Regions from separate parts of the Shewanella sp. OMA3-2 genome, predicted to be linked through region 1. Evidence: predicted binding sites of a transcription regulator. Region 1 holds the regulator's gene; each other region holds the start of a gene.
The links. Region 1 encodes LexA, which represses DNA repair genes until DNA is damaged. Its sites were predicted from a motif close to TACTGTATNNNNATACAGTA; they were not measured.

Region 2: a site for LexA is predicted at 1,388-1,407, ahead of dinG (ATP-dependent DNA helicase DinG). Genes of this name have one in related genera too.
Region 3: a site for LexA is predicted at 6,004-6,023, ahead of recN (DNA repair protein RecN). Genes of this name have one in related genera too.

Annotation. Positions count from the first base shown of each region.
Region 1 covers NZ_CP090974.1:195,648-206,421, forward strand. The annotation lists gene ftsY (signal recognition particle-docking protein FtsY) at 6-1,577, opposite strand; gene rsmD (16S rRNA (guanine(966)-N(2))-methyltransferase RsmD) at 1,756-2,337, shown strand; gene L0B17_RS00885 (NapC/NirT family cytochrome c) at 2,431-2,994, opposite strand; gene L0B17_RS00890 (hypothetical protein) at 3,402-3,545, shown strand; gene L0B17_RS00895 (hypothetical protein) at 3,734-3,997, opposite strand; gene mtr (tryptophan permease) at 4,081-5,337, opposite strand; gene plsB (glycerol-3-phosphate 1-O-acyltransferase PlsB) at 5,337-7,760, opposite strand; gene lexA (transcriptional repressor LexA) at 8,011-8,628, shown strand; gene L0B17_RS00915 (cell division inhibitor SulA) at 8,625-9,143, shown strand; gene coxB (cytochrome c oxidase subunit II) at 9,532-10,774, shown strand, end outside.
Region 2 covers NZ_CP090974.1:1,800,961-1,811,734, forward strand. The annotation lists gene dinG (ATP-dependent DNA helicase DinG) at 1-1,356, opposite strand, end outside; partial or broken gene L0B17_RS08005 (DNA polymerase II) at 1,671-3,934, shown strand; gene L0B17_RS08010 (TonB-dependent receptor plug domain-containing protein) at 4,456-7,149, shown strand; gene L0B17_RS08015 (putative 2OG-Fe(II) oxygenase) at 7,211-8,935, shown strand; gene L0B17_RS08020 (DUF3450 domain-containing protein) at 9,319-10,101, shown strand; gene L0B17_RS08025 (MotA/TolQ/ExbB proton channel family protein) at 10,101-10,774, shown strand, end outside.
Region 3 covers NZ_CP090974.1:3,452,271-3,463,044, forward strand. The annotation lists gene rlmD (23S rRNA (uracil(1939)-C(5))-methyltransferase RlmD) at 1-1,173, opposite strand, end outside; gene barA (two-component sensor histidine kinase BarA) at 1,276-4,146, shown strand; gene L0B17_RS15225 (YjaG family protein) at 4,136-4,732, shown strand; gene L0B17_RS15230 (AEC family transporter) at 4,957-5,925, shown strand; gene recN (DNA repair protein RecN) at 6,051-7,709, shown strand; gene L0B17_RS15240 (hypothetical protein) at 7,768-8,538, shown strand; gene L0B17_RS15245 (hypothetical protein) at 8,535-8,942, shown strand; gene L0B17_RS15250 (phosphatidylglycerophosphatase A family protein) at 8,945-9,439, opposite strand; gene thiL (thiamine-phosphate kinase) at 9,439-10,395, opposite strand; gene nusB (transcription antitermination factor NusB) at 10,483-10,774, opposite strand, start outside.

The sequences.
Region 1 (10,774 bases):
TTTTGTTATTCTGCCTTTTCTTGACTAAATAATGCTTCGATAAAATCATTGGCATTAAAAGTACGTAAATCATCAATTTGTTCGCCAACACCAATGTGACGAATCGGAATATTAAACTTATCTGCTATGGCGAAGATAATGCCACCCTTTGCAGTACCGTCTAACTTGCTTAAGGTAATACCTGTCACGCCTACTGCTTCTTGAAATAACTGCGCCTGACTAATCGCATTTTGTCCCGTGCTAGCATCTAACGTTAACATGACTTCATGGGGAGCATTGATGTCGAGTTTTTTCATCACCCGAACCACTTTTTTCAACTCTTCCATTAAGTGGCTTTTATTCTGTAAACGGCCCGCAGTATCGGCAATTAGCACATCGACTTTACGCGCTTTAGCAGCTTGTAACGCATCAAAAATAACGGAAGCACTGTCGGCACCTGTGTGCTGTGCCACAACCGGAATATTATTGCGCTGTCCCCAAACTTGTAGTTGCTCAACAGCAGCGGCTCGAAAGGTATCACCAGCGGCTAACATGACAGATTTACCTTGTTTTTGATACTGTTTTGCCAATTTGCCTATAGTCGTTGTTTTGCCTACACCATTAACGCCTACCATTAAGATAACAAATGGACCGTCGACATTATCAGGCACTAAAGGAACGGCTACAGGGGCTAACATTTTGTGCATTTCATCACGCATAAGATCATACAGCGCTTCTGCATTTTTAAGCTGTTTACGCGATGCTTGCTCAGTTAAGCTTTTGATTAACTTGGTAGTTGTTTCAACACCCACATCGGCGATTAACAGTTGTTCTTCAAGCTCTTCAAATAAATCATCATCGATTTTTTTGCCGCTAAACAGACCAATGAATCCAGAACCGATATTTTCACTGGTACGCATCAAACCACGTTTTAATCGAGCAAACATGCCTTCTTTTTTTGGCTTTTCTTGAGGCTCTGGTTCAACTTGGGTAACCACACCTTGCGCACTATCCTCTGCAGCCTGAGCTTCAGCGGCAGCTAATACTCTAGCTTCTTCTGCAGCCTGAGCTTCAGCGGCAGCTAATACTTTAGCTTCTTCTGCTGCCTGAGCTTCAGCGGCAACTAATACTCTAGCCTCTTCTACTGCCTGAGCTTCAGCGGCAGCTAATACTCTAGCCTCTTCTGCTGCCTGAGCTTCAGCGGCAGCTAATACTTTAGCCTCTTCTGCTGCTTGAGCTTCAGCGGCAGCTATTACTTTAGCCTCTTCTGCTGCTTGAGCGTCAGCGGCGGCTATTACTCTAGCCTCTTCTACTGCCTGAGCTTCTGCGGCAGCTATTACTTTAGCCTCTTCTGCTGCCTGAGCTTCAGCGGCTGCTAATACTCTAGCGTCTTCTATTGCCTGAGCGTCAGCGGCTGCTAATACTCTAGCGTCTTCTATTGCCTGAGCGTCAGCGGCAATTTTTGCATCACTCGCTTGACTAGCGTTATTTTGAGTAAGATCTTGAGCAACGTCTTGGACAACTTCTTTGGAAGTTTCAACCCCCTCTTGCTCGTTCTTGTCTTTACGAAACCACGAGAAAAAACCTTTCTTTGCCATGTTTACTACCAGTGCTCAATATAAAATAAGTTCAATTACAGCGAATTTTTTACGCCAATAGCGGTTATTGGAGAATACTCAGTATTTTGGTTGAGTTTAATATAAAATATCAGCTGTTTAAGGTGAGCATAGTCTACCACTTTCTTTTTCTTTGTTCAGACAAAATCACGAGGAACACATGGCACGACAAAATAGCAGCAGTGGACAGGTCAGAATTATTTCTGGCCAATGGCGTTCTCGCAAGCTGCCGATCCATGATTTAGAAGGCTTACGCCCCACAACAGACCGCGTACGTGAAACCTTATTCAACTGGTTATCGGTAGATATTCGTGGCGCTAGAGTATTAGATTGTTTTGCCGGAAGCGGTGCATTAGGCCTAGAGTCGTTATCACGTTACGCCGAATTTGCGTTAATGTTTGAATTACAAAAAAGTGCTGCCAACCAACTGACTAAAAATCTGCACACACTTAACTGCACCAATGCCAAAGTGATTAATGGTGATAGCTTGCAGTTATTGACTAAAGGAACAGATCAAGGCTTTGATGTGGTTTATATTGACCCTCCCTTCCGTAAAGGTTTGGCAAAACAGACTATTGAGTTATTAATGACCCATGGCTGGTTAAATAACGATGCACTCATTTACCTTGAAACAGAAACAGATCTTACTGAGCTAGTTATTCCCGCAAGCTGGCTGCCCCTGAAACAAAAAACAGCCGGCCAAGTGAGCTACCGCTTATATACTTATCAACCAGAACCATAAACTAACTCAACATAGTTAACCGCACTTTAGCACTCATCCATAAAAAACCTCGTTCACTTGAACGAGGTTTTTTATTCAGTAGCCTAAATCAAGTTACTTTTTAGGGTACGGATGGGCGACACCTTTATGACAATCAACACAGGTTTTTCTGTCTTCGGGTGATTTTTTGAAATTATTGTCATGCATTTTTTTCGCCATTTTTTTCATGCCTTCTGGCTGGTTCTCATAAATGCGAGTATGGCAATGACGACAGTTGGCTGAGTCATTGGATTTAAAATACTTTAGCGCTAAATCTGCTTGTGCTTTACGGTTTTCATCTAACCATGCCTGGGTATTGAAATCATCAATCACCATAAAACCATATAAATCTTTAGAAACGATGATTTTCTTGATCAAGTAATCAACTGGACCATGGGGTAAGTGACAATCCTGACATTGCACTGTTACCCCTGCATTTCCTCCGCCATGAGCTGACGCTAACACTTCATCTTTTAAAGAATGGTTACTGTGACAAGACATACAGAAGGCATCTGTACTTGTTGCATGTAAGGTTTGTTGAGTTGCAAAGTAGCCAACTACCCCTAAAATCACACCGACAACAATCAGTACGATAATGGAATATTTTGCACTTGGTTTAAATAGGGTTCGCCAGTTCATCACACATCTCCGTTTTACAGCATTTTATACATTATTAATTTTGAGTAAGTGTAGAGTGTTGTGGTACGAAAAAAGCAGATATGCCTCTAGATTTAGATAAATAGATACAACTCATTACGTAAACTTTGAAGTTGATCCATAATCGACTCACTATGACCCATTCCAATCTTAAACTAAACTCAATACAACTGAGGTGACTTAACAACAAGACACAAAAAGTCAGCTGTATAATTGCAATACAGATCCCAAAACGAGCATAATCACATAAATTAACCTTGGGACAATTAATGTCTACCGCTTTGACTTAGCGCTAAAATTAATTATTATTTCATATTGATAGGGATTATCTTATTTGACAGGATTGTCGTGACCAGAAAGCGAAAAACAAAGCCGCCTCGACACAAGACTTGGCTAGTTTCAATATCGATATATTGCATATTCATCGCGATATGCTCAATCCCCAAAAACACCCTCAGGGTTATCAGCAATGTATTGAACAACTTATTTTACGTCGCAAAAATGGTGATTTTAGCCAATGGAATAAAGCGTGAAAAGCGACAATTCGACAAGAATATGGTCGTCATGGTGGGGGGCTATTTGGCTGGGACTTTAATAATCATCGTGATTTTTGCGACCAAACAGAAAACCCTTTAAGACTTATCTATTTGATCGCATTTTTTTGCATAAACTTAGCTGCTCTAGCGATATTGTTCAGTAACAATCAATATCTCAATAATTGTTAGCCTTTAGCCAAAATGTGCTGTTTTTCACGGGCAAGCTTAAACATACTTAAACCAGCCCAAAGCATAATGACACCGCCTACAGCGAGCATAGCGTAGATGATCTTTTGATCAGCAAGCATAGGTAAAAAGTTTTCATCAAAACCAGCAAATACGCCATATAAGCCTAAGCCAAACAGCAGACTGCCCGGTAAGTCGATAATCCCTACCATCAGCATTTTATGCTCAATGGCTTTAACTTGTGTTGGTTGTATATCTGACATCACGACCTCATCCTTGAATTAAAAAAGCTAACCTAACAACAGAAACCGTTTGTTATCAATATTTTACATCCACTCAAACTAGCTTACTGATAAACGGGTAAAATATCCGCCATGGCCAGTAAGTGACACGTTGCCGTTAGTGCACCAAATAACACCACAATAATGATCAACATATTGCCCCCAGGAACTTTAAAGCTTTGGCTATTAGGGTATAGCTGGCGGGTTTTATAAGCCAATAGGGCTGGCACAATAACCGCCCAAATCGTTGCAGCTAAAGCCGCAAAACCAATGGCCATCAAAAAACCATTAGGAAAAAGTAACCCTAATACGGTTGGCGGAATAAACGTAATTGCGGCGGTCTTTAATCGACCAGTTCGTGAATCATCAAAACCAAATAAATCAGCTAGATAATCGAATAAGCCTAAAGTCACACCTAAGAAAGATGAGGCAACCGCCAGGTTGGCAAATAAAGTCAGTACGCGTGATAAATTTTCACTGGCGATGGATTCAGATAACGCCGCCACTAGGACTCCCATATTACCGCCCTGGGCAATAATATCTGCGAACATAGCGCGTGAAATATTACCCATAGTAACCACTAACCAACAGGCGTATATCACCAAGGCAATGCTTGTGCCTAACACAATCGCTTTGACAATGGTTTTTGCATCTTTGCCATAATATTTAACCAAGCTTGGTACATTGCCATGATAACCAAAGCTGGCTAGGCCAAATGGCAATGCGGCTAACATATAAGGTAAATATCGCGCTTCACCATCAGGTTCGAACAATCGGCTAGGCTGTATTTCAATTAATAAATTACCCGTGGCTAAAAAGAAAGTAATCACCATACCACCAAGCATAACAGTGGTAATTCTATCAACCGCTTTGGTACTAATTAACACAATCAGCGCTAATACAAGTGCAAATACTAATCCGGCTAGACTTTGCGGCAAGGTAATACCAATGGCTTGCAAGCTATGATTAACAATCGAACCACCACCACTAATATAGGCATAGGTTAAAATATACAGCACAAAAGCAATTGATAAGCCATTGACTATTCGACCAAATTGGCCAAGCGTATCGCGCGTTAACGTATCAAAGCTGGCGCCAGGCTCGAAATGCAAATTGGCTTCAAGAAGCAGTAAACCAGACATCAGCATACAAAACCAAATGCCGATCAACATCAGTAAAGAATAACTAAACCACATGCCTGCCCCAACAACAGGTAACGAGAACATTCCCGCACCAACAGTTGTGCCAGCAATAATCATAGCCCCACCAATAAGGGACTTACTTTTGGGGCTATTTTTAGCCGCATTCATGTGGTTTGCCATTAATTTAAATGCTCCGCGTTGACGCTATCTTGAATGGTTTGTCGTACTGAAGGACGTAATAATCCATTCGCATGGTCGCGTATGCGGAACACATCATCTAATGGCTCGCGGCTGCATAAATACCCTAGCTCTTTTAACTTCACGCTGAGGGTGTTGTACAATTTTTTATCATAAAACTCTGGTGCGGTAATGCCGTGTAACGCCCCTAACCTTTGAGCCAATAAATGACTGTCTCGCTCAAGCTCTGCACGCTCTAGTTCAGGTTTAATACCCAGTAAATTAAAGATAATGGCGTAACGCTGTAATGTTTCACTAACCGTTTCAGCCAATAGCTCTAACTGGGTAATATTAGCCTCGACAACAACACAACGTTTATCACCACTGATTAGATTCTCCTCAACCATTTGATCAAGTACTAAATCAACATACGCTGGAAGATCAACAATACCCATGAATAATTCCGCTTTCATCAGCGGATAAAAGTCCTCGACCACTGCCAGAATTTGTTCACGGTTACACTCTTCATAACGCACTAAGCAGCTGGCAATTAATGAAGGTACAATCATGATATGAATAATATTATTACGGTAATAACTCAAAGTAATTGTATGGTTAGGATCTATGGCGACAATATCCCCAAGAAGATCTTTCTCTAAGGTAAATTTATTGAGTGATAAACAGTGCTTAACAATAGATTGACCATCACCTTCAGCAACAGATGTATAGTCTGAATAAGGTGCTTGCTTTAATAGCTTTAAATAGAAATTTAACTGACGCTCAAGCTGATGACGCTCCAACGCATTCTGCTCTGAGGCCAATAATACTAAACTGGTTAATGTCACTGAACTGGCTGCCGCGGCACCATTAATGTTGGTCATCACTTGATTGGCAAGTAAATTAACCGCTGGCGTGACCCATGATGGCTTTTGGTCAGGATCTTTGGCAATTTCTTCACGCCAGTCAGGAGATTGTTGTTTCAAAAAGTTCTGTAAATTAATTGGTTCACCAAAGTTTACGTAACCTTGACCAAAATTACCCAGTTTACGGATAGCGCCAAATACCTGCCAAAGCGATTCCTTCTCTTTTTTCTTACCACTCAATTCTTTATGGTAAGTAGCGACTTCCATTACATGGTCGTAACCCAGATAAACTGGCACCAAAGTCACTGGCCGCTCAATACCACGCAGCACACTGTTAATCGTCATGGCTAACATACCGGTTTTAGGCGCAAGTAATCTGCCAGTGCGTGAACGACCCCCTTCGGTAAAGTACTCGACGGCATAACCCTTGGCGAACAATTGATCTAAATACTCACGAAAAATAGCGGTATACAATTTATTGCCATTAAAACTACGACGAATGAAGAAAGCGCCGCCACGGCGGAACATAGGGCCAGCAGGCCAGAAGTTTAAGTTGATACCAGCTGCAATGTGCGGTGGCACCATACCTTGGTAATACAAAATATAAGACAGTAATAAATAGTCCATGTGGCTGCGATGACAAGGCACATAGACAATTTCATGGCCATCATGATGCAGTTGACGAACTTGCTCAGCACCTTTGATGTTAATACCACTGTATAGCTTATTCCATAGCCAGGTTAAAAAGCGCTCAGCAATGCGCACTAAACTATCTGAGTAGTCGGCCGCGATTTCGTCCAGATATTCAATCGCAGTTTCACGCGCTTTTTGTTTAGAAATCTTCTTGTTTGCCGCTTCTTCTTCAATCGCCTTATTAATTGACTCAGACTTTAATAACGAAGCAAACAGCGCTTGACGGTTAGGCAGTTGCGGGCCAGTCATGACTTTACGTTGACGACGAAAATGTACCCGTGCGACACGAATTAATTTATGGGCAATGGCTTCATCAGTCCCATGCTCATCGGCTAAATAACGTAATGACATTGCATTAGAAAACTGCACAAAATTATGCCGACCTAGAAACAGGATCATTAACCATTTACGTAACCAGGTTGGACTTTCACGTTCAAGCACAGCGGCTTTCATCGTGTCATCTTCTTTGCCTGGAGTACGGCCCCAGTATAGACTCACTGGCACTAGTTGAATGTCTAACCCAGGCTGCTGACGATGGAGAGCTAATAAACTGGTAAAACAGTTTAAAAACTTTTCGCCACCTTCACGCTTACCAATAATGGGTTTTCGCCCTTCTAAACAAACCACTCGTGGCACTTTCATACCATCAAGTTGTAATGGTGCATATGGACTTGGTAAGCCTAAGCCTTGGGTCATTTCGCTTAATGCGGCAGTGTCGCTAATTGACTCTGTCTTCATGACATAAACAATGGGCTTATCTGGATCGAAGTTTAGATCTGCAAATGGGTCATGTGGCACAACTATCGTTTGCACCATCAGCTTTTGGACCCTGCGCAACACTCTAAGCATGATTGAATCTGGTTTTGACATAATAATATTCGCAATAAAGCCCTTTTAATATGGGCGCATAGGATACCAGAAACTGGTTACCTTTCACTATATGCTGTACACATCCAGCAGCGCTTTTAAATTCAATAACAAATAAAGTAAAACATACAATTGATAAATATAGTAAAAAAATCATTTCCAATAATAAAATTAAAAAATAATTGGTGAATACTTGCGCAAACACAAACACTGTATATAATGACAGTTACTGTATAGAAAGACAGGAAATAACATGAGACCCTTAACACCACGCCAAGCTGAAATTTTAGAGCTTATTAAAAACAATATCTCTGAAACTGGTATGCCACCTACTCGTGCAGAAATCGCTACACGTCTAGGTTTTAAAAGCGCAAATGCCGCTGAAGAGCATTTAAAAGCCTTGGCTAAAAAAGGGTTTATTGAAATCATGCCGGGTACATCTCGCGGTATACGATTAACCCAAGAAGATGAGCCAGAAGAAACTGGTTTACCTTTGATTGGCCAAGTCGCAGCAGGTGAGCCTATTTTAGCGCAAGAGCATGTTGAACAATACTATCAAGTCGATCCGAATATGTTTAAACCTGTCGCAGACTTCTTATTAAGAGTTCGCGGTGACAGCATGAAAAACATCGGCATTTTAGAAGGTGATTTACTCGCCGTACATAAAATGCAGCAAGCCCGAAATGGTCAAGTCGTTGTTGCTCGTGTTGAAGATGACGTTACAGTGAAACGTTTTGAGAAAAAAGGCAATATCGTGTATTTGCATGCTGAAAATGAAGCATATGCACCTATTGAAGTAGATTTAAGTTACCAAAGCCTGACTATTGAAGGGCTTGCAGTTGGTGTAATTCGTAATGGAGAATGGTTATGAACAAACTAATGGGTACATCCCCGCGTCATCCTGGTTTATGGGTAGATATGCCAACTGCAGATATTAATTTAGTGCAGCCTATCACCACACTCCAAACTGAAACCAACGGTAAAATAGAACTCGGTCAATATGCTAGCCAATTAGCGCAATTAAGCCAACAAGGCCGCTGGATTGTGCTAATTAACCCCGCCAATATCAATTACAAACAGATGTTAGCTAGTGCAGGGGTTAGAATGGACCGCGTATTGTTAGTGCATGCGAAGGACGAAATTGAAACACTTTGGGCAATGGAAAAAGCATTAACCAGTGGTACATCTAGTGCAGTTATTTCATGGACTCAACCTTTAGATGCGCGCGACAGTCGCCGATTAGAGTTAGTTGCAAAAAGTGCCCGAGCATTAGGTGTCGTGATTGAGGATGTAAGCACTCACTTAGGCACTAGTTTGGCAACCAAAGCGCTTATTTCAAATCAAAATAATGCTGTTAAAACAATTAATTTCACTTCATTTCATTAATAGTAAATGGCGTGTTTACTGAGCCCTGTCTATGTACAGGGCTTTTTTATGCAAACTTTCAGCTAATTAGCAATAAAAGTGATCTTGATCAATGTTTAATCTACAAGTAATGTATTTAACAGGGTTGAAACATTTTTAACCTAATTAAAACGCTACAGTCTAGATTTTATCTGACAGATAAAAGCGTCAAATCAGAATTGATAAGTTCAGTTGTAGGTACCGGCGTGGTGCACATAAATACAAATCAGTAAGCCTTAACGCTTACAACCACCAAGGTACTTTGAGGTCATCAAGCTTTTTTGGGAACCGAAGAGTTTACATAGAGCAGAGACTTACTGTGTGGCTCTTCTTTGTAGTTGCTATTCGCAATTGGCAGAGGAGAAGTCTTGTGAAGCAATGGTTGTATTGTGTAATGGCGGTGTTACTGGCACCTCCACTTGGGGCAAAAGAAATGCCCCTCAACATGACAAAGGGTGTAACGGATATCAGTGGTCAGGTTTATGACCTCCATATGATCATTCTTTATATTTGTTGTGCTATTGGTGTTGTGGTGTTTGGGATCATGATTTACTCGATGATCTATCACCGTAAATCCAAAGGCGCTGTCGCGGCAAATTTTCATGAAAGTACCAAAGTAGAAATTGCTTGGACCATGATCCCATTTGTTATTCTAATTGGTATGGCCATTCCAGCCACTAAAACCTTGATCGCTATGGAAGATCCGTCAGATGCGGACTTAACCATTAAAATCACCGGTTCGCAGTGGAAATGGCATTACAGCTATTTTAATGAAGATGTCGAGTTCTATAGCATTTTATCCACCCCACGTACCCAAATTGAAGGTAATGAAACCAAAAGTGCAACCTACTTGTTAGAAGTCGATAAACCTTTGGTATTACCCCTTAATCGTAAAGTGCGTTTTTTAATGACATCCGATGATGTTATCCACTCTTGGTGGGTACCGGCATTTGCCGTTAAAAAAGATGCTAACCCAGGCTTTATTAATGAAGCATGGACACGAATCGACAAAGCTGGCATTTACCGTGGCCAATGTGCCGAATTATGCGGTAAAGACCATGGATTCATGCCCATCGTAGTACAGGCGCTGCCTGAAGCTGAGTACGATGCCTGGCTTATAGATCAGAAAAAACTTGCCAGTAATGCTGCTGCCGCTGCGCAAGCTGCATTATCAGAAACTCTTTCAAAAGAAGAGTTAATGACTAAAGGTGAGCAAATCTATCTATCTACTTGTGCAGCGTGTCACCAACCTAACGGTGCTGGCTTACCTGGTGTATTCCCTTCTCTTATTGGCAGCCCATTGATTAAAGGCCCTTCTGATGGTCATATTGACATTGTGCTCAATGGTAAGCCCGGAACGGCAATGCAATCATTTGCAAAACAGTTGAGCGCCAAAGATATTGCCGCTGTTGTCACTTATGAGCGTAATGCTTGGGGCAACAACACTGGTGATGTAATTCAGGCTGTTGATGTAAGCAATGTTGCCAGTGGTGCAGCCGCTAATACCACAGAGCCCAATGCACAAGATGCTAGCACTCCGCCCGTTGCACCTACCGATGTGGTAGAGCAAGTCAATGATGTGGTTGAAAAAGCCGTCGAGATTATCGCCGAGG
Region 2 (10,774 bases), 1.6 Mb from region 1:
AGCGGCCTTTTGCCATAACATGGATTCAAGCATAAAGCCGACTTCAATAGGTGAAGCACTGACTAAATAATCTTGTTGTTTACCGGTAATTAACTCAATCCATCTTGCGGTAGGCGCGCCTTTTTTATTGTCTTCTTTAGCGATCATTTTCCACACTTTATGCAGATTCTCTAATCGTTGCAGAATAAAACCTGTTTCAGACAGTAGGCCTTCAGATTGGTGTTTTGGGACTTCACCATCTTTAATTGCCTCAGACAAAACTGAAACCACTTTATTAAACTGTTTTAAGCCGCTACCTGTCGCCGTTGCGATGTTTTCAGCTTGAATGGTTAACGACTGGGGTAATTGACCGTGCTCAAAGCGCCATCTGGTTTCTGGGTTGGCAAAAAATTGCGGTTGGGTATCACAAAATTGAGCCACTTGATTAAGTAAGCTAATAATGTCGGTGATGTGATCAAGCATGGCTTGAACCAGGGCAATAATATTATTAGTTTTTAACTGGTTCTGCAGCTTGCTACAGGTTTTAGTTGCCTTGTCTAGCCAATCACATGCGCCACGTATAGTCGCCTGCCCGCTAGAGAAATCCCTTGCCACTATGGGTAAGTGATGGGCTTCGTCTATGATGTAAAACATATCTTCAGGCTCAGGTAAAATAACCCCTCCGCCTAATTCTAAGTCAGCAAATAATAAACTGTGATTAGCAATAAGCACGTCCCATGTGTCAACATCTTCACGGGCTTTATGGAAAGGGCAGTTATGGTGTGCAGAGACTTGGCGATGGCAGCTGTGTTTGTCGCAACATATTTGTTGCCATAAAAAATCTGGAATAGGCTCTTTTAAACTGTCGAGTTCACCGTTCCATTTTTTCTGGTGATAATCCTGATGTATTTTTTGCAGTTGCTCAACTTGGCTCTGATCTGGCTTAGTTTGCCACATCGCCATTTGCGAACTGTCTTGAGAGCCCATCATCCCCTCTAATTTTGCTAAGCAAACATAGCGTTGACGACCTTTCACTAAGCCAAATTTAAAATTTAAACCTGAATGCTGTAAAAAGAACGGCAAATCTTTATGTAGCAGCTGCTCTTGCAGTGCAACCGTTGCAGTAGCTATGCAGACTTTTTTCTTACTCGCGATACCTAATGGAATAGCACCTAAAAGGTAGGACAGTGATTTGCCAATACCGGTACCCGCTTCAACAACAATGATAGGGCGTTGTTTGTCATATTCACCGGCTAAAGTTTTAGAAATTTCTGCCACCATATAATTTTGTTCACGGCGTGAACGAAATTGTGGCATTGCCGAGGCAATGTCTTTATAGATGGTGCGAATTTGCGTTTTTACCTGGTCAGTGAGCATGAGTAGTTTTTATTCTGCGGTGACTGATTTATGCTGTACATAATAACAGTGAATCTTTGTGCTTAAAACAGATAATCAAATTGAACTCAAATCTCTTGCCCGTAAATAAGGCCCTTATTCGTATTGAAGGGCTAGTGCTTACTCGTCATGCCAGCTATCGGCAGGGGCAGTTGGTGCTGCAATATTATATTAAAACGACTAGTGGACCTGTGCTCGTTGAACTTCATAACGAGGATGTTGTGTGCTTTTGCCGTCAAACTGACGTGGTCAAGCTAACGCCTTATTTAACTCAAGCTCGTGTGGCTGCTTTGGCGATGACCAACTTTGATCATCAAATTGTTTGTGGCATTTATTTAAAAACTAGTGCTGCACTTAAGCAATTGCAGCGTATCGCGAATGATATAGGGGTGCCTTTATATGAAACTGATATTCGTGCCGAGCAACGTTATTTGATTGAGCGATTCATCGCATTTGATATCGAATGCGAAGGTATTATGGCGTCTACGGTAAACAACTTACCTGTACTCATTGCGCACAGGGCAAGAAGAGGTGTAGTTAGGACACCCCAGTTAGTTATAAAAGAGGATTTGTTGCAAGATGCTGTTAGCAATAGTGTTGTTTTGCGGGCAGGGGGGCAGATAAACAAAATGTATTGTCAAAAAGAAGTCATTTAAAGGTTATTTCCCTCGATTTTGAATGCAGTATGCAAGGCGAGTTATATTCGGTTGGTCTTTATGGGACAGACTATCAGTGTGTCATGATGGTGGGCGATCAAGCGCGATACCCTGAAGCTGAAAATTACATTGTGTGGGTTAAAGATGAAGTCGCTTTACTGCATCGATTAATAGATTGGTTTGGTCTGTATGACCCCGACGTTATTATTGGCTGGGCAGTAGTCGTGTTTGATTTAGCCTTACTATTCAAACGTTGTAAACATCATCATATTCCGCTCACTATTGGTCGAGGCTGTAGTGAGTTAACTTGGAAAGTAGAAGATAAATATCGCCCAGAAACCTTAAGTTTACCCGGTCGAGTTGTACTAGATGGTATTGATTGGCTTAAAGCTGCATTTTATAGTTTCGATCGTTTTTCGCTTGAGTTCGTTGCACGTGCTTTATTAAATGAAGGCAAAGCGATTGATCATGTTGACAATCGAGGCGATGAAATAAGTCAAATGTTCGTTGACGATAAGCTCAAGCTTGCGCATTACAATTTAACTGATTGCCGACTAGTGTGGGATATTTTTGATAAAACTCAGCTACTTGATTTTGCCATCGAGCGGGCTAAGTTAACTGGACTGGAGTTTGGCCGAGTCGGTGCCTCTGTCGCCGCTTTTTATCACTTATACCTGCCACATTTACACCGCAGTGGTTTTGTTGCCCCCCAAATGCCTGCAAGTAATGGGCTGGAAAGCCCTGGCGGCTATGTAATGGAGTCCATGCCGGGACATTATAAAAATGTGTTAGTTCTTGATTTTAAAAGCTTGTACCCCTCTATTATTCGTACTTTTCTGATAGATCCAAAAGGTTTGGTTGAAGGGTTAAAGTTAGCTGAGTCAAATGATGACACTAGTGAAGTGCTAGTTGATGGCTTTTTAGGGGCAAAGTTTAATCGTCATAATCCCATTCTTCCTAAGTTGATCGCTAGTTTAGCCGCACAGCGAGAGCAGGCTAAAGCAGACCGCAATGCACCATTATCGCAAGCTATCAAGATTATTATGAACTCCTTATATGGCGTACTAGGGTCAAAGGGCTGTGTATTTCATGATGCAAAGCTCGCCAGTTCTATTACGATGCGCGGTCACCAGATAATGAAAATGACCAAGAATTGGATAGAAGAAATGGGTTATCAAGTCATTTATGGTGATACCGACTCGACTTTTGTTTGGCTTGGTAACGACATTCAATTCAATGCGTCAGAGATTGGCTTACAGATGGCCAAAATCATTACCGATAAATGGACTCATTGGTGTGCAGCAGAATTTAATTTGGCGAGTTATCTTGAACTAGAATTTGAAAGTCATTTTCAACAATTTATTATGCCCACTTTGCGGGGAAGTGATATAGGCAGTAAAAAACGCTATGTTGGCTTGAAATTAGATAAACATGGTAAGCCAGAAATAGTGTTTAAAGGGATGGAGCAGGTAAGAAGCGACTGGACCCCGCTTTCTAAGCGTATTCAATATCAGCTTTATCAGCGATTCTTTAACCAACAAGATATTAGCGAATTTTTAGAATCCCAAGTGGCTTTATTAAAGCAAGGGGTATTCGATCAAGAGTTGGTGTTTAAAAAGCGTCTGAAACGTAATGTTGAAGACTACACAGCTAAATCAACTCCACATGTTAAAGCGGCAAAGTTGATGGCCGAATATCAGCAAAATACCGATTGGTTAAAAAGAGGGACGGTAATTGAGTATGTTATTACCACAGCAGGCGTTCAGCCTGTGTGTGATAAAGACTGGTTAATGGACTATGACTATTATATAGAAAAACAAATCCAACCTATTGCAGAGCCCATTTTATCATTGCTTGGTTTAAGTTATGACGATTTTTCTAATGGCCAAATGTCGTTAATCTAATGTTACAAAAATGATTGTGTTGACTGTTTTGTTATAACTTCAGTATCGGAAGATTAAGCGCAGCTGTTTATTTTTAAGCCTATATAGCGTTCTAAAACCCTAGTTACCATGAAGTTTACTCGTTTTTTATGCTCTATATAAAATTATATGCTCTGCAGAATCAGACTTCTACATCAGATCTCTAGCAGTTACTGTGGAATTTTTTTATATACACCTGCTGTTATAGCGTTAAAAATAAAAAATTAACCATTCATCTGTGCAGTTTGCTATCTATCTGATTTTTTTTGTTTTAATTTTAGATGATATCCATTTGTTCATAAAAATGAACGGATATGATATATCAACTTGATTAACTTTTGTTCTTACGATGCATCAATTGTTGATTACTTGTTTCAAATGTGATTTTATTGCGTTGCAAATGTGATTTTATAGCGAAAGGTGTTATAGTATCTCAACACCAATACTTCAAATTATGAAGATTGGAATTATAAGAAAGACAAATATATCCAGGGAGATAGACAATGCATAAGAACGTATTAGCTAAATCAGTGCGCTTGGCTCTGATCAGCGGTGCAGCAGCAGCTGCATTTAGCGCACCAGCAGTTTTTGCTGCTGAAGAAGGCGCAGCAGTTGAACGAATCGAAGTAACTGGTTCGCGCATCAAAAGAACTGATTTGGAAACTGCAAGTCCAATTACAGTATTCTCTTCTGCCGATATCGCCGCTACCGGTGTATCAACAATGGAAGACTTTATTCAAACAATACCTGCAATCAATGGTGGCGCTGAAGGTGCTTCAAATAACAATGGTAGCCGTGGTTTCGCAACTGCTTCTCTTCGTGGTTTAGGTTCTGGTCGTACCTTGGTATTAATCAATGGTCGTCGTTTTGCTTCTGGCGATTTGAACTCAATCCCAACAGCTTATGTTGAACGTGTTGAAGTATTACGTGATGGTGCATCGACTGTTTACGGTTCAGATGCAATTGCAGGTGTTATTAACTTTATTACTAAAAAAGACTTTGAAGGTGTTGAATTTCAAGTTCAGTATGACGAAACTTCAGAAGGCGATGGTGAGAAAAGTTTAGTTTCAATGACTACTGGTACATCTAGCGATAAAGGTAACGTTGTACTTTCATTACAATATACTGATCGTCAAACGATTTTCCAAGGAGACCGTGATTTTTCTGAATGTCCTATTTTTGAACGCGGCGGAGAGAAAGTTTGTGGCGGTTCAGGTACTATCCCTTATGGTAACTTTGGTGGACGAGTTAAAGATCCTGTTACTGGCTTAGTACGTCCGTTTGATCAAGCTGTTGATGGTTATAACTATGCAACTACTAGTTACATGGTTACTCCTCAAGAAGTATTTAGCATCAACGGCGCAGGTCGTTATGAGCTAAGTGATAATGTTAGTAGCTTCTTAGAAGGTGGTTTTACTAACCGTAAATCAGATCAGTTAATGGCTGCAGAAGGTACTTTCTGGGCTCCTAAAATGCCAGCTAGCAACCCGTATAACCCTGTTGGGGAAGATATTTATGTTGCGCGTCGTTTAACCGAGTCTGGTGGACGTGCGTTTACTCAGGATTTCTCTGATTACCGTATGGTGTTTGGTTTTGATGGTACAGTTTTCGATTCGTATGACTGGGACATATCGTATAACTTTGCGCGTTTTGTTGATGCTCGTTTAGATGAAGGTCGTGTAAACCCAACTCGTATCGAGACTTTACTTGACCCAGATTTGTGTGCTGCCGATAGTGATTGTCCAGAAGTTTGGAACATTACAGAAGCTAATACATTAACGCCTGCAATGCTTAATTATGCGTTTGTACCAAACTCTCCAATTGTTCGTGGTGAAACTCGTCAATTACTAGGTAATATTTCTGGTGGTTTAGGCTTTGAACTACCAGGTGGTGAAGTAATGTTTGCTGCTGGTTTTGAAAAGCGCTGGGAAGAATACCAAAGTGTACCAGATGGTGCAGCTTCAATTGGTCAAATTTATGGCGTTGGCGGCGAACCTACTGAAGGTGAGTTTTCTGTAGACGAATTATATGCAGAAGTAGATTTACCTATTTTAGAAGGTCTTCCTTTTGCGGAATCTTTACGTGTTACTGCAGCCGTTCGTTATTCTGATTTTGATTTCTTAAATGACTCTGCAACTAACTCGAAATTTGGTTTTGAGTGGGTTCCAGTTGATGGTTTATTACTTCGTGCAACTCAAGCTACAGGCTTTAGAGCACCTGGTATTGGTGAGTTGTTTGCACCACAAAATCAAACTAACTTAGCATATAGCGAGCCATGTACTAATTATGCTACTGGTTCACAAAGCGCAATTGTTAAAGCTAACTGTGCTGCAGAAGGTTTACCTGGAAACTTCCAGTTATCATCTAACCAGTCTGCTACTTTAGTTGGTGGTAACCCAAATCTTAAACCTGAAGAGTCTGATAGCTTAACGGCAGGTTTTGTATATAGCCATGATATCGGTATTAGTTTCAGTGTTGATTATTTTGACATCGAAATTACTAATGGTATCGGTACAGCTGGTACTGACAACGTGGTTAGTGCGTGTTGGGCAAGTGCTAACTTCTCTGACCCGTTATGTGCTCTAGTTAAAGGTCCAAGCGCAACTGGTGACTCACCACACCCAAGCTCACCTTACCGTACTACTTTAGGTGCTGTAGCGGGTATCTCATTAGCGAATGAGAACTTGTCAACATTTGAAACCAGTGGTTTCGACTTTGACTTGTCATACAAAACTGACCTAGGTGCTGGTAACTTATCTGCAGTGTTAAATGGTACTTACTTAGATAAGTATAACTACTCTCCATTCGCTGGTGGTGAGGTTGTTGAAGCTGCTGGTAAAGTTGCTGCTGACCAATGGGAAACTACACTTGCAGTATTCTCTCAGTTAAAAACTAACTTAACGTTAAGTTATGCTATGGATGACTGGACTGTTACATGGCAGTCACGTTACCAGTCTGAAGGCGAAGATTATTTCGCAAGCGATGACAACTTAGATAACATAGCTGATGCAGTTTTCTATCATGACGTTCAAGGTACATACTTCGTATTAGAGAATACTTCTCTAACTGTAGGTATCAAGAACTTATTTGATCAAGAAGCTCCATACCTTACTAACAACCAAGATATGAATACAATTCCATCTTCATATGATACTGCTGGTCAGTATTGGTATGCTAAAGTAAATGTTAAATTCTAGATTGTAATGTCTAATAAAAAGCCAGCATTTGCTGGCTTTTTTTATGTGGGAGAATATTTAGATGGATAAGATACTATCTGAGCTATCTCATTGTTATCGTAATGGTCTTTTTAATGAGATTATTAAGCTTGTTGAAGCAAACCCTCAGCTTTTACGAAATATTCAAGTTGCAAACTTACTAGCTGTTTCTTATCGTCGTATAGGAGCTTTTGAAAGTAGTAAGAAATGCTTTGAATCTATTCTAGTTTCTTCAAAACACCCTGGAATTTATGTTTCATATGCCATGCTTTTATCTGAGATGAAACAGTTTCAGAAAGCATGTCAGCTTTTAGAGAAAGCTATCGAGTTAGACCCTGTGTATTTTGATGCTTTTTTAAACTTAGGGATAGTAGCGACTGAAAAAGGAGATTATAAAAAGGGGTTAAATTCCTATAAGAAAGCCCTACAAATTAAGCCTCAGCACTTTGGTGCATATCTAGGTTACATTCAATCATTAATGAGAGTAGAGGATCTAAACAGGGCTTTAGTGCTTTGTATGCAGGCTAAGTTTGATGCACCGTATCAGTTAACTTTTAGATTGCTTGCAGTCACAATTAAGCTTAAGCAATTTAGTTTAATCGAAGCTGAAAAGGATTTGTTAGCACTTATGGACACTTATCCATCACGATTAGATGTTAAAGTGTTGATGGTTAGGTTAATGCTACAGAAAGGGGATGTATTAGAAAGCATAGAAATACTAAAGGAAATCAACACAGAAGCTCCGTATGACATAGAAGTACAAACTTTATTATTTGAATGCTTAATGTCTAGTAAGGCACATCATCCATTTGAGTTTTATGAGTTAGCTTGCCAGTCGCAAGTGAATAAACCTTTATTAATCGACTATTTTTTGAAACTGATGAAGTTAAAATACTTCGATGTCGCTGAGCAGTTAATTGAAGTAAATGCAATAGAAGTGAAAGAAGATGATACATTTTCTGTTTTAAAAGCTATGGTGTATAGAGAAAAACACTGTTTTGCTAAGTCTCTAGCGCAACTCGAACATATTGATATTAATAACGCTTTATATGCTTCAGCTCTCTACGAGAAGGCCGTAACTCTACTCTGTGCTAAAGAATATTATCAAGCTTATGAAAACGTTCTTGAAGGTATTAAACTAGAACCTGAAGTTAGTCGATGGCAGTCTTTGGAGTATACATGCCGTAAATGTTTATCTTTAGTTAGCTCTATCGATCTTACGACAGATATTTGGATAATAGACAATCTCTTAACACCTGAATTGTTGAATGAGTTAAAAATGTTTTTATTATCACTGCATAAATTAAAAAAAGATTTCATTATGCAGTCGATTCGTGATGGAAGCCAAACTGAAGGTAACTTATTCCATCGAGATATCCCCATTCTAAACAAAGTTAAGGCGCAGTTTATTGAACAACTACAAATAAATTGTAAGAAACGAGGAGTTATTCATACCGGTGTGATTAATGGGGCATGGTCTATTTTAATGGGTGAAAATGGAAAGCATGTTAACCATACTCATTCCGAAGGTACTTACTCGGCATGCTTTTATGTATTGATACCTAAAGGCTGCAAAGAGCAGGGGAATGGTTGGTTTAAGTGCGGTGGAGCTAATATTAGTCAAACATTTATCGATGAAGACGACTATTATATAGAACCTATAGAAAATAGATTAGTCATTTTTCCTTCACATTTATCGCATGGCACTAATTCACTGGTAGGTACCGAAAAAAGGCTAACATTAGCTTTTGATTATAAAGTCTTTTAGGTGTTTTTACGTTTAGGGCTGAAACTTATTGTCAGTTTTACTCCTTTGGAAGCAGGAATAAGTGCAGTCGTGTGAATAGAGCTATTAGTATTAATTCGCTTTATCTCGATTAAATGTTTACTAATTAACCTTTAATTATAATTATAAAGCTGAACTCCTCTTTCCACTTGTTTTTGATGTTTTCAAATGTTGACACAGGTCAACATTTTGTGAAATGATGCTACCAGGTCTATGCCTAATTAGGTGTAGAAAAGGGAAGAAAAACTAACAATCACAAGAGAAAGATAGACTTAGCGTTATTAACGATTTATTAACATTGTTATAAGTCATTTACAATAATAATGTCTACACTTTTTTAATTCACTTCAAATTGGTTGGGAACTATGTCCAAGGTAAGCAATAGAACAAAAATCGCTACTGCACTTGTCGGCGCACTGGCTTTAGCCAGTAGCAACTTGGTAGTTGCAAATCCTCTTGCCGATGTGCAAAAGGCGGACAGCAGAATTCATGCTGACACTGCAGCGTCACAACAAAAAGTTGACAAATATTTTGACCAAGCTCAAGACATGTTGTTTGAGTACGGCAATGTTGCAGATGAACGCGAATCGCTAAAGTCTTATAATGACTACGTAGCTGGTTTAGTGGCTGATCAACAAAAAACACTTGATTCAATACAAACAGACATCAATGGCGTTGATAAATTACGTCAAGGCGTTGTGCCATTAATGTTTAAAATGGTTGATGCGTTAGAACAGTTTGTTCAATTAGATCTTCCTTTTAATACTGAAGTGCGTACTGAACGTGTTGAAAATCTAAAAAATATCCTAGATACAGCAGAAGTCACTTTGGCTGAAAAGTATCGTTTGATCCTTGATGCGTATAGCATTGAGCGTGAATACGGTAACTTTGTATCAGTTAATACTGGTAAGTTAAGCTTAGATGGTAAAGAAGTACTTGTTGATTTCTTTAATCTAGGACGCGTAGCACTTTACGCTCAAAGTTTAGATCAAAAAATTGCGTGGATGTACGATGCTGAAGCTAAAACTTGGAACAAGTTAGATGACAGTTATTTACGTGACATCACCAAGGGTATTCGCATTGCTCGTAAGCAAGGTGCTCTAGATCTATTCGCATTACCAATTCCTGCTGCGGAGACTGCTCAATAATGAAGAAGTTAATTACTACAGCTGTATTAGCTGCAAGTTTGTCTTTAACTGCTGGCATGGTTTCTGCTGCTGATGCACCTAAAACTATCGACCAATTATTGCAAAAAGTTAAAGTTGAACGTGCCAATGAAGGCAAAAATAACTCGAAACGTGAAAGAGAATTTCAAAACGAACGTGGTGACAAAGCGTCGCTATTAAAACGTGAGAAAGATGCTTTAGCTTCAGAGAAGCAACGCGGTAAGGATCTTAACCAAGCGTTTTTAGATAACGAGCGTAAAATTGCTCAGTTAGAAGAAGATTTAAAAACAGCTCAAGGTGACTTAGGTGAAATGTTTGGTGTTGTTAAAGGTGAAGCTGGCGATTTCGCTGGTAAGCTAGCAGCGTCTAATATTTCTGCTCAATATCCTGGTCGTGATGCGTTCATCGCAGAGTTAGGGTCGCGTAAATCATTACCGAAAATTGAAGAACTAGAACAATTCTGGGAAGCGCAATTATTCGAAATGGTTGAGTCTGGTAAAGTTGTTAAATTCACTGGTAATGTGACAGCAATCGACGGTAACGTTGTTAGCACTTCTATCTACCGTGTGGGCGCATTCAACTTGACTGCTGATGGTCAATATGTTGTTTACAAGCCAGAGTTAAGCCTAATTCAAGAGCTTTCACAACAGCCTGA
Region 3 (10,774 bases), 840 kb from region 1:
TAATAACTTGTCAATTTTACCCAGCCACTTTTCATGGGTGAGATCGGCACTTAAATCGGCATGATGAAAAGATAAGTTGTCTAGCTGATTCAATGCTGCATTATCTTTAGCTTGCTGCACCATTTCAGGCACACCTTCCACGCCAATCACTTTCGATGCGCTTAACGCCAAAGGGAGGGAGAAGTTACCCACGCCGCAAAATAAATCTAATACTCGCTCATCGGCTTGCGGATCTAGCCAAGTAATCGCCTGCTGCACCATAGCATGATTTATTTCCCCATTAACTTGCACAAAATTACCTGGGGTAAACTCACAGCGTAGTGACTGCTCCGCATCTGTACTTTCAGTTGCAGTTGCAGCTAAAGAGTAATAAGGCAAAGTCACGTTTGTATCTGCATCATCGACTTTGGGGTATAACTGGCTTAATTGGTTGTCGTTATCTTGGGTCAATAAACAGATTTGATGCTTTGCAGCAAACTCAGTTAACCAACGAATATCTGACGCGGGTAAAACCTTAGTCACACGCAATACCGCAAACAAGCCATTTTCAGCCATGGTTAATTCTAAATGGCCTAGACTGGCTTTAGATTTTAATTGGTTTAAATTAACCGCAAACGGGGTAATCAAATCAGATAAAGGTTTCGCTAATACGTTACATTGGGTAACAGAGACTATGTTACTAGATGCTGATTGACGAAAGCCGAGTTGCAAATGATTGGTTTTTTTATCGAAAACGGCCGCTAAACGCGCTCTGCGTCGGTAGTGCCATGCATCACCTGTTATTGCAGGCGCTATAACATTTTGCGCTAAGGTACTATTACCCAATTTAGTCATTAGCTCAGTTAGCGCCTGCTGTTTGAATTCACGCTGGGCATCGACATCTAAATGCTGTAAATCACAACCACCACATTGCACATAATGGGGACAAAGAGGTTCGCGTCTTACCGCGCTCGCTTTATCAATTTTTATCAGCTTAGCTTTAGCATAACTTTTCTTTTGCTCTGTCAATTGCACTGTGACTTGTTCATTTGGAAGAGCTCCGGCAACAAACACGACTTTCCCCTGATATTGCGCCATTCCGGCGCCCAAATGATCCAACTGGGTAATATCAAGGCTAAGCTTTGCTGATAATTGCTTAGATTTGTTTGGTTTAGCTTTAAAAAATTGTGCCATTTCGGCCTCTAAAAATGAATAAAACACTAGTCAAGAGTGCGGGCTTTCTGGCAGTCTAGACTGAATATCAACAGATTATTGTAGGAACCTAAGCCAAAGACCATGAAAAGTACCGAAAATATGACTAAATACAGCCTTCGTTCGTGGGTACTGGTACTGGCATTGGCTCCTACCATTGTGGTAGGTATTCTACTTGGAAGTTACTTCACCATAAACCGCTTTTATGAACTTGAAGACACACTGATGGCAAAAGGCAGCAATATTATCGAGCCATTAGCCATCGCCAGTGAGTTTGGTATTGTGACTGAAGATAGAGAGTCAACAAAAAAACTGCTTTCTGCAACGCAAATGAAAAATGCATCATTAATACTCTCTATTGCGATTTTTGATAGTCAAAACCAACTTTTTGTCACCTCTCATTACCATAAAGACTTCGAGGTAATGCGCACTCAGCAGCCATTATCAACGTTAGACGCCACTGAATTTAATACCTTAGAAGATATTTTAGTCATTCGCAGTCCTATTGTGTCCAATACGCATTTTAACCCACTTGCTTTTATTAATACTCAATCAAGTAAAGATCCGCTTGATTCTATTAATCAACAAAATACGGTTTACAGCCAAAGTATGGCAAAACCTATTTATAACAGTAAACAAGAACAAGTTATTGGCTATATCGCAATATTAATCAATAAAGAAAATGCGTTACTAGAGCAACATAGAGCTGCCATTGCCGCGTTTATTATTGTCCTGATTGGCGTGCAGTTTAACCTATTTTTCACCTTTCGCTTAGTGAAACACGTCAACCATCCTATTACCGAAATGGTCAGGGTTGTGGCAAAAATTCGTGAAGGTAAACTCGACACCCGTTTAGATGGTAATTTAATTGGTGAATTAGATTTACTTAAACGAGGCATTAATGCCATGGCAGGATCCTTGTCTGAATACCATGACGAGATGCAACAAAATATTGATCAGGCAACCTCGGATTTACGAGAAACCTTAGAGCAGATTGAAATTCAAAACGTTGAATTAGATTTAGCCAAAAAGCGTGCATTAGAAGCCAGTCGCATTAAATCTGAGTTTTTAGCCAATATGTCGCACGAACTGCGTACCCCGCTCAACGGGGTGATAGGGTTTTCAAGACAGTTAATTAAAACACCGTTACATTCAAGTCAGCTCGATTACATTAAAACCATTGAGCGTAGCGCCAGTAATTTATTAGGCATCATCAATGACATTCTTGATTTCTCTAAACTTGAAGCCGGTAAAATGGTGTTTGAAAAAATGCCTTTTGCGTTACGTGAAACCTTAGCTGATACCTTAAGCCTTATCGCCGGAAGTGCGCGTGAGAAAGGCCTAGAACTTGTTATTGATATTGATTCTAATGTGCCTGAAAGCGTTAGCGGTGATGCAATGCGTGTGAATCAAATTATTACCAATCTGGTTGGCAACGCAATCAAATTTACTGACCAAGGTAGCGTAATGCTAAAAATCACCCTTGTGGGCACTAATGAAGATACTGTGACCCTTCGATGTGAAGTCATCGACACAGGTATTGGCATTGATGAAGGACAGCAGGAATATTTATTCCAAGCTTTTGGCCAGGCAGATTCGTCGATATCTCGCCGTTTTGGCGGAACAGGTTTAGGCTTAGTGATAACCAAACGCCTCATTAATCAGATGGGCGGCCAAATTGGATTTACTTCAAGCCCAGATAAAGGGTCAAACTTTTGGTTTATTTTACCCCTAAGCACCAGTCAGTTTGACATAGGTGAAGTATTACCAATGGATGTGCTGCAGGGCAAATCTATTCTATTATTTGAACCAAGAGAGCTCACACGTGGCACCTTGAATAAACGCCTAGAATCATGGCATTTAAAACTGACCAGTGTGGGGCAGTTAGAACACCTCAATTCCATCCTTGGGCAAAACAATATTCACTTTGATTATATCTTAACAAGCTGTCATGGCTTTGATAGCCCGGAGCAAATCAGCTCACAACTACAAGAGATGAAAAATCATACGCAATGTCTGATTTTACTGCACGACTGTATAGACCAAGACATCATTAGTTATCACTTGAAACCCAATACCGATTTACTGCTGAGCGTGCCTATCAATGATATGGAGTTAGCCAGGCATTTAATTTACCCACCGACGCCCAAAGCTTTACAGCAGTTGCAGCCTGTCGCGTCTGTCACTGATAGTGAGCGTTTGAATGTGTCAGTGTTAGCCGTAGATGACAATATGGCCAACTTGAAGCTGATTGATACTTTATTACAAGAGTTAGTTGTCAATGTCACCACAGCTAAAAATGGCCAAGAAGCAATTAAGCTGGCAAGAAGTAAAAGCTTTGAATTAATCTTTATGGACATTCAAATGCCGGGGATGGATGGCATAACAGCAACCAAGCGTATACGTCATGAATCAATGAACCGCAATACGCCAATAATTGCCGTTACAGCCCATGCTATTGCAGAAGAAAGAGAAAATATTTTAGCGGCAGGTATGGATGCCTTTCTACCCAAGCCCATCGATGAATCATCCTTAAAAAAAGTGATTAATCGCTGGGTAGCAAAACCTAAATTTACCCATTTTGAGCTTCATACCCTCAATTGGGAATTATGCTTAAGCCAAGCAAGCCAAAAACCAGACTTAGCACTTGAAATGCTACAGATGTTGGTAGACTCTATTCCCAGCACTATCGCCACCATTGAGTTAGCGCTGCAAGAGCAAGATCAATCGCAAATGTTACAAGCGGTTCATAAACTGCATGGTGCCAGCTGCTATTGTGGCGTACCAACAACGCAGAAGCTTTGCCAAGAAATAGAATTAGCATTGAAGCACAAAACCTCGACGAGTGAGCTAGAACCGGAAATACTTGAGTTACTTGATGAGCTAACTAAGGTAGAATCAGCGGCAACTCAAGTATTAGAACAGTTATCGATGGACATCACGCATGACTCATAAACCTGGATTTTTTCAACGTTTAAAAGCGTTATCTTTACCCCAAAAACAATTATTTGCGATCGCTTTATGCCAGCGTATGTTACCTAATTATCAACTATTTTCAGAGGTATGCGAATTTGGCCAACCTGCCGTTCTATCAACGGCCCTGGACTTATTATGGCAAAGCCAGTACGACAAAAAAAACAAATACAATGTCGATGTACATTTACAAAAATTAGAAGAAAACACTCCTGACCCAAGCGAATTTGAAGCTTATGGTGTTTATCCTGCAATGGATGCTGTAGTAGCAATTTCAACATTAATGAGTGCGATTGCAGATAAAATTGAAGATGACATTATCAATATCAGCAAGCTATCTTCCAGTACTGTGGCGAACTATGTTGAAGCCCTGAGTGATGATGATTTGATGGATGAAGCATTAGATGACTTTGTATTTGCCCATCCTGTGATGATAGAAGAAAAAGAGCTACAAAATATGTTATTAGATATTATTGAAGCAAACCCAGATATTCATCCAGACTTAGTTAAAGGTTTACGAAAAGATATTATCGACGCGGGTGTGTCCAACATCGGCATTAGTCTCTAGGGCCTGATACTGATATCGTTAAAAACATTCAAAAGCCTGATATTCTTCAGGCTTTTATCGTAATATCTTCAGTAAATTTAAACACGTCAATAAGTTTAAGCACGCCAGAATGTTAAGCCTAAAACTCAATAAATAAGCACTTGTTTAACTTTAGCCTAATTGCATCATCGTATTAAAACGCAGTAAAGTGAGCTTATTATTATTTTGCTAAGGAATTGCGAGGGATGTCCAGTATTCTTACCCCGCTTATCGCTGTGTTTATTATTATGTTACTCGGCGGCATTGTTCAAAAATTAAGATTTCTACCTGCAGATACCAATCTTATTCTCAATCAGTTTGTTTATTATATTGCCTTTCCAGCCATTTTATTGATTGTACTCGCCGAAACGCGCATTGAAGATATTATGCAATGGGGCTTTATTGGTGGATTTAGTTTAGCAATGGTCACCACCTATGCACTCGTCATAGCGGTATCCTTATGGCGTAAACCTAAGCAGCAAGCAATTGCCGCTATGCGCGCATTAAATGCCACCTTTGGCAATACTGCCTTCATTGGTATTCCATTACTCAGCTTACTATTTCCGGGTAACAAAATCGCATTAGTGGCCGCAGCAATAACTAGCTTGCTGTCTGTCATCATGTTCGCCTTTGCATTAGTCTCCATTGAACTGGCCAGCCGTAACAAACAGTCTACCGATCATGCCGTTATCATTATGGCCAATGCACTATTTAAAAACCCGATAGTTCTCGGTAGCGTTATAGGGATCAGCTTATCAGCATTACATATCACCGTACCTGAAAGCCTATCATTAGTGCTGCACCAAATAGGCAGTACCTCTAGTCCCTGTGCACTATTCGCTATAGGAATGGTTCTTGCCAAAGCGTTTCAGCATCAATCTTTTGCAAACATGTTCAGCTCTAGCCTGATTGCAGAAATAAGTTTAATCAACTTACTTAAATTAATTATTCAACCTTTTATTGCCTTTGGATTGCTGAAACTGTTTAACGTAGAGCATGAACTACTGACAATGGGAGTGCTTTTAGCTGCTTTGCCTACGGCAGCAAGTGTCTATTTATTGGCAGAGCGATACCAAGTTAATGCCAATATCTGCGCGCAAAGTATTTTATATGGCACATTAATTACCTTTGTAAGCTTGCCTATAATAGAAACACTATTAAAATCTACTGCTTAATGATCATCCGACTGTCGATGATATAATGGTCAATGATAATTTTACCTCAACCACTTTACTGTATAAAAAATCAGTATATACTGTTTATTAATACAGTGGTTTAGTTTTAGTTACAGGACATCATTATGCTTTGCCAACTCAGTATCAACAATTTTGCGATAGTACGTTTTTTAGAACTTGATTTTAAAGCCGGCATGACCACCATCACGGGTGAAACGGGTGCGGGTAAATCTATTGCTATTGATGCGTTAGGTTTATGTTTAGGTAACCGCAGCGATGCCAATACCGTGAGACCTGGAGCCAGTAAAACCGAAGTAAGCGCTCGCTTTACCTTACATGATGTGCCACAAGCTAAGCGCTGGTTAGAAGATAATGACCTTGATAATGAAGATGACTGCATTTTACGCCGCACCATTAACAGTGATGGTCGCTCACGCGCTTATATTAATGGCAACCCAGTCCCGATTGCGCAACTTAAAAGCATAGGACAATTGCTAATAGGTATTCATGGTCAACATGCTCACCATGCAATGCTAAAAAGTGAGCATCAACTTACGCTACTAGACAGCTATGCTAATCATAAGCTGTTAATTGATACTGTACATGCCAGTTACCAACGTCATAAACAGATCGAAAATGAGCTAAAAATGCTCGAACATGCGCAACATGAGCGTATATCGCGTAAACAGTTACTCCAATATCAAGTTGAAGAGTTAGATGAGTTTAATTTAGCAGATGGTGAGTTTGTTGAAATAGAACAAGAACATAAGCGTCTTGCTAATGGCACCGAATTGATAGAAACCTGCCAAGCCAGTTTAGACCTACTGACTGAAGGTGAAGAATTCAACATAGAATCACTGCTAAATAAAGTGATTCATTTAGCTGATAATTTACAAAATGTAGATGAAAAGTTCGCCCCCGTAGCCAGCATGCTTAATGAAGCATTAATTCAGATCCAAGAAAGCACAGTTGAAATAGAAGACTACCTTAGTCGTTTAGAGCTAGATCCTGAACACTTTATCTATTTAGAAAAGCGTTTAACAACGGCCATGCAACTTTCACGCAAGCATCATGTCAGTGCTGAAGACTTATTCGCGCACCATGCTCAACTGAAAGCTGAACTTGTTAGCCTGTCTGATGATGAAACTAAGTTAGATGAAATTAAACAAGCTTTAGATTTTAGCCGTGATGCCTATTTAGCACATGCACAAAAACTCAGTCAAAGCCGTGCTCGCTATGCTAAAGAGTTAGATAAATTAGTTACCCGCTCAATCCACGAATTAAACATGCCAAAAGGCCAATTTAATATTGCGGTAAACTTTAACCCAGAAATGAGTAACAGTTTAGGTTGTGATCAAGTAGAGTTTTTAGTTAGCACCAACCCTGGCCAGCCACTACAACCGATTGCTAAAGTGGCTTCAGGTGGCGAGTTGTCTCGCATAGGATTAGGCATACAAGTTATTACCGCCAAAAAAGTCTCTACCCCCACATTAATATTTGACGAGGTCGATGTTGGTATTTCAGGACCGACTGCGGCTGTTGTTGGCAGAATGCTGAGAAGCCTAGGGGATTCAACCCAAGTATTTTGTGTTACCCATTTACCGCAAGTAGCTGGAAATGGCCATCAGCATATGTTTGTCAACAAGTTCAACAAAGGTGGACAAACTGAGACGACCATGCAAAGTTTAGATAAAGAGCAACGCATAAACGAACTAGCGCGTTTATTAGGGGGTGATATTATCACTGAGAACACCCTCGCAAATGCCAGAGAGTTGTTGCAATAATGTAATATAAAATTCTAGTATGGTCGTTAAATAAAGATAAATAAAATCAAGGATAAGAATGTTTAAGTCGATACTTAAAATAGCCATTTATAGTGTAGTTTCAATAACATTAGTGATGGCGCTTACCTTTGCTGTTTTATTCTATATTAATATTGAAGACCGCTATTTATCGGTAAACACTCAACAACTAGAAAAATGGGCGCAACTTGAATCTGTCGATGAAAGTCAAAATGCTTTTATATTAGCGCAACAAATAGTCGGCACCCAGCAAGCTCCTATAATACTGCCTTTGTCAGACGCTGAGCACGTATCGCTGCAGCATTACCAACAAGCCTGCCATAAAGAACCGGTTGAAAATTGTCAGGCTTTTATAACAAGTAACTTATTAGAAATTAAGTCTATGCTGATAAGTCATGTTGATTTAATTAACCAATACCAACAAATCATCACGCAGCCTTTGTGGCAAGAAAATCTAGCTAACTCAACAGATAGACAGTTACTTAATTTCACTAACTTATTTAATATTCAGATGCTTGCCGAGCTGAATGTTCTCGTGAACTCAAGCACTCGCCGCCCTGGTATTATTAATGACTTTATCGATGCAGACTATCGTTTTTGGAACACTGTTTTCCATTCATCAAGCTACCTTGTTACCTTTTCTCTAGCCGGCAGTAAAATGCAAAGTAACTTAGCCTGGGGAGTGAAAATGCTTAGTTTAGAATCAAGCCTTAACGGTACTTACCCTGCAGCTTGGCAACTTAGCAGTAAGCTATCAGAACAAAGTATCCAGAGAGTGTTTGCGGGGAATTTGTTTTTGGCAAAGCAATGATGGTTGAAATGCTTGATAATCCCTATCCATTATCTGATATTAACTATTATAAGCAATGGCTTGTCAGTCATTTTTTCAAGCTAAATGACAGCATCAACATGAATGCGGAAAGATTGATGAATCAATATCAAAAAGTCATCGCAAACCAAATAAATAACAAAATAGTGAAAGATTCAATACATGAGTTAACAGCAAAGGATGATCAAAATGAGCAAAAATTTGCATATTGTGACCTTGATTCAACTATAAAAAAACTTTGGGCGATGAAATATAACCCTATAGGTAAAATGCTCAGCTGTTTGAATATGGGTGTGGATAAGTACTTTGACCAATCTGAGAAAATTACACGGCTACAACAAAAATCAATACGGCTTAGCACTGAAAGCACACACTCGCTAAGATAGCATTATCCGAAAAAGTAAACGCATGCCTGCAAACACAAAAAGGCAAAAACACCCGCCAGTACATCATCAATCATAATACCAAAGCCACCATGTACTTTGGCATCTAGCCACCTAATAGGCCAGGGTTTTAGGATGTCAAAGAACCGGAAAAAACCAAAACCGACTAACAACCATACCCAACCTGTAGGGGCGGCTATTAAGGTTATCAATAAACCTGCGACTTCATCCCACACAATTGCGCCGTGATCATGCACTTGCATATCTCTGGCTGCTTTATCGCAAATATAAATACCCAGCAGCACACTTATTAATGTCAAAGCTAAATATACTGGCAGGCTTAAGTGGCTCATCAATAAATATAAAGGGATAGCCGCAATAGTGCCAAAGGTGCCAGGCGCTTTAGCTGCTAAACCACTTCCAAAACCCAATGCAAGAAAGTGAATAGGATTAGATAGACGTAAACGTTTCAGTGCTGGGTCTTGTGAGAGTAACTTCATTAAAAATGCTCGAAACCTTTAAACTCTGGCGTGAAAGGTTGACCGTCTAAAGTGAATTTAATTTTATCACCAGAACAAATTTGGCCAACGTTAACAAACTTAACCCCCGCATGAATTAAGGCGGTGTCTATTGCCCCACGCTGCGACTCAGGTACAGTAAATAACAGTTCATAGTCTTCACCTCCGGTTAAGGCATAGGCTAAAGCTTGCTCTGCCGTCACACTATTTTTTAATGAGCTAGATAATGGTATTGCATTAGCATTAATCGTTGCACCCACATTGGATGCTTTAAGAATATGAGAAAGATCTGAGACTAAGCCGTCAGATAAATCAATCGCGCTAGTCGCAAGACCACGTAATGCTTGCCCTGCTAGCACCCTTGGGGTGGGATAATAATGGCGGTTCAGTAGGTATTCTTTGTACTCTGGCTTAACAGTCTGAACACCACGCAGCATATCGAGTCCAAGCGCTGAGTCGCCTAAAGTTCCGGTCACATATATCCAGTCACCCACTTTTGCACCACTGCGTTTTAGCGATTTACCTTTAGGGATCTGCCCATTAATGGTCAGATTTATACAACGGGGTCCACGGGTGGTATCGCCGCCGACTAAAGCAACGTTATAATAGTCTGCGATTTCAAATAACCCATTACTAAAATCAGTAAGCCACTGAGCATCAACATCAGGTAAAGATAGCGCTAAAGTCATCCAGGCAGGTTCTGCTCCCATAGCGGCTAAATCAGACAGATTCACTGCCAGTGATTTATAGCCAAGAGCATGTGCAGGCATATCAGCAAGAAAATGTACCCCTTCAACTAAGGTATCGCATGAAATAGCAATAACCTTACCCTCTGCAGGCTGTACCAGAGCACAATCATCGCCAATACCTAAGATGACATCACGGCGCTTCTGGCCACGGTTTTTAAAAAACTGTTCAATAAGTTGGAATTCTTTCACGCTAGCACTGGTCGGAAAACCCGCCCACCTTATGTTTAAGCATGTTAATACAAATAAAAACGGTATCCGAAGATACCGTTTCTAGGGTTACTTATTTCTCACGATTTTATCCAACAAACCGTTGACGAACTTGTGACTGTCATCAGCACCAAAGGCTTTAGCAAGTTCGATACCTTCGTTGATGGCTACCTTAAAAGGAACATCTTTTTTGAAAGTCAGCTCAAATGTTGCTAAGCGTACTATGGCTTTTTCAACTGGCGATACTTCACTAAAATCACGGTCTAAGTGTGGTTTTAATAATTCATCTATCTGAGCGACTTTAGCTGTAACACCCGCTAAAAGTTCACGAAAATAAGCAACATCAACACCATCTAAACTT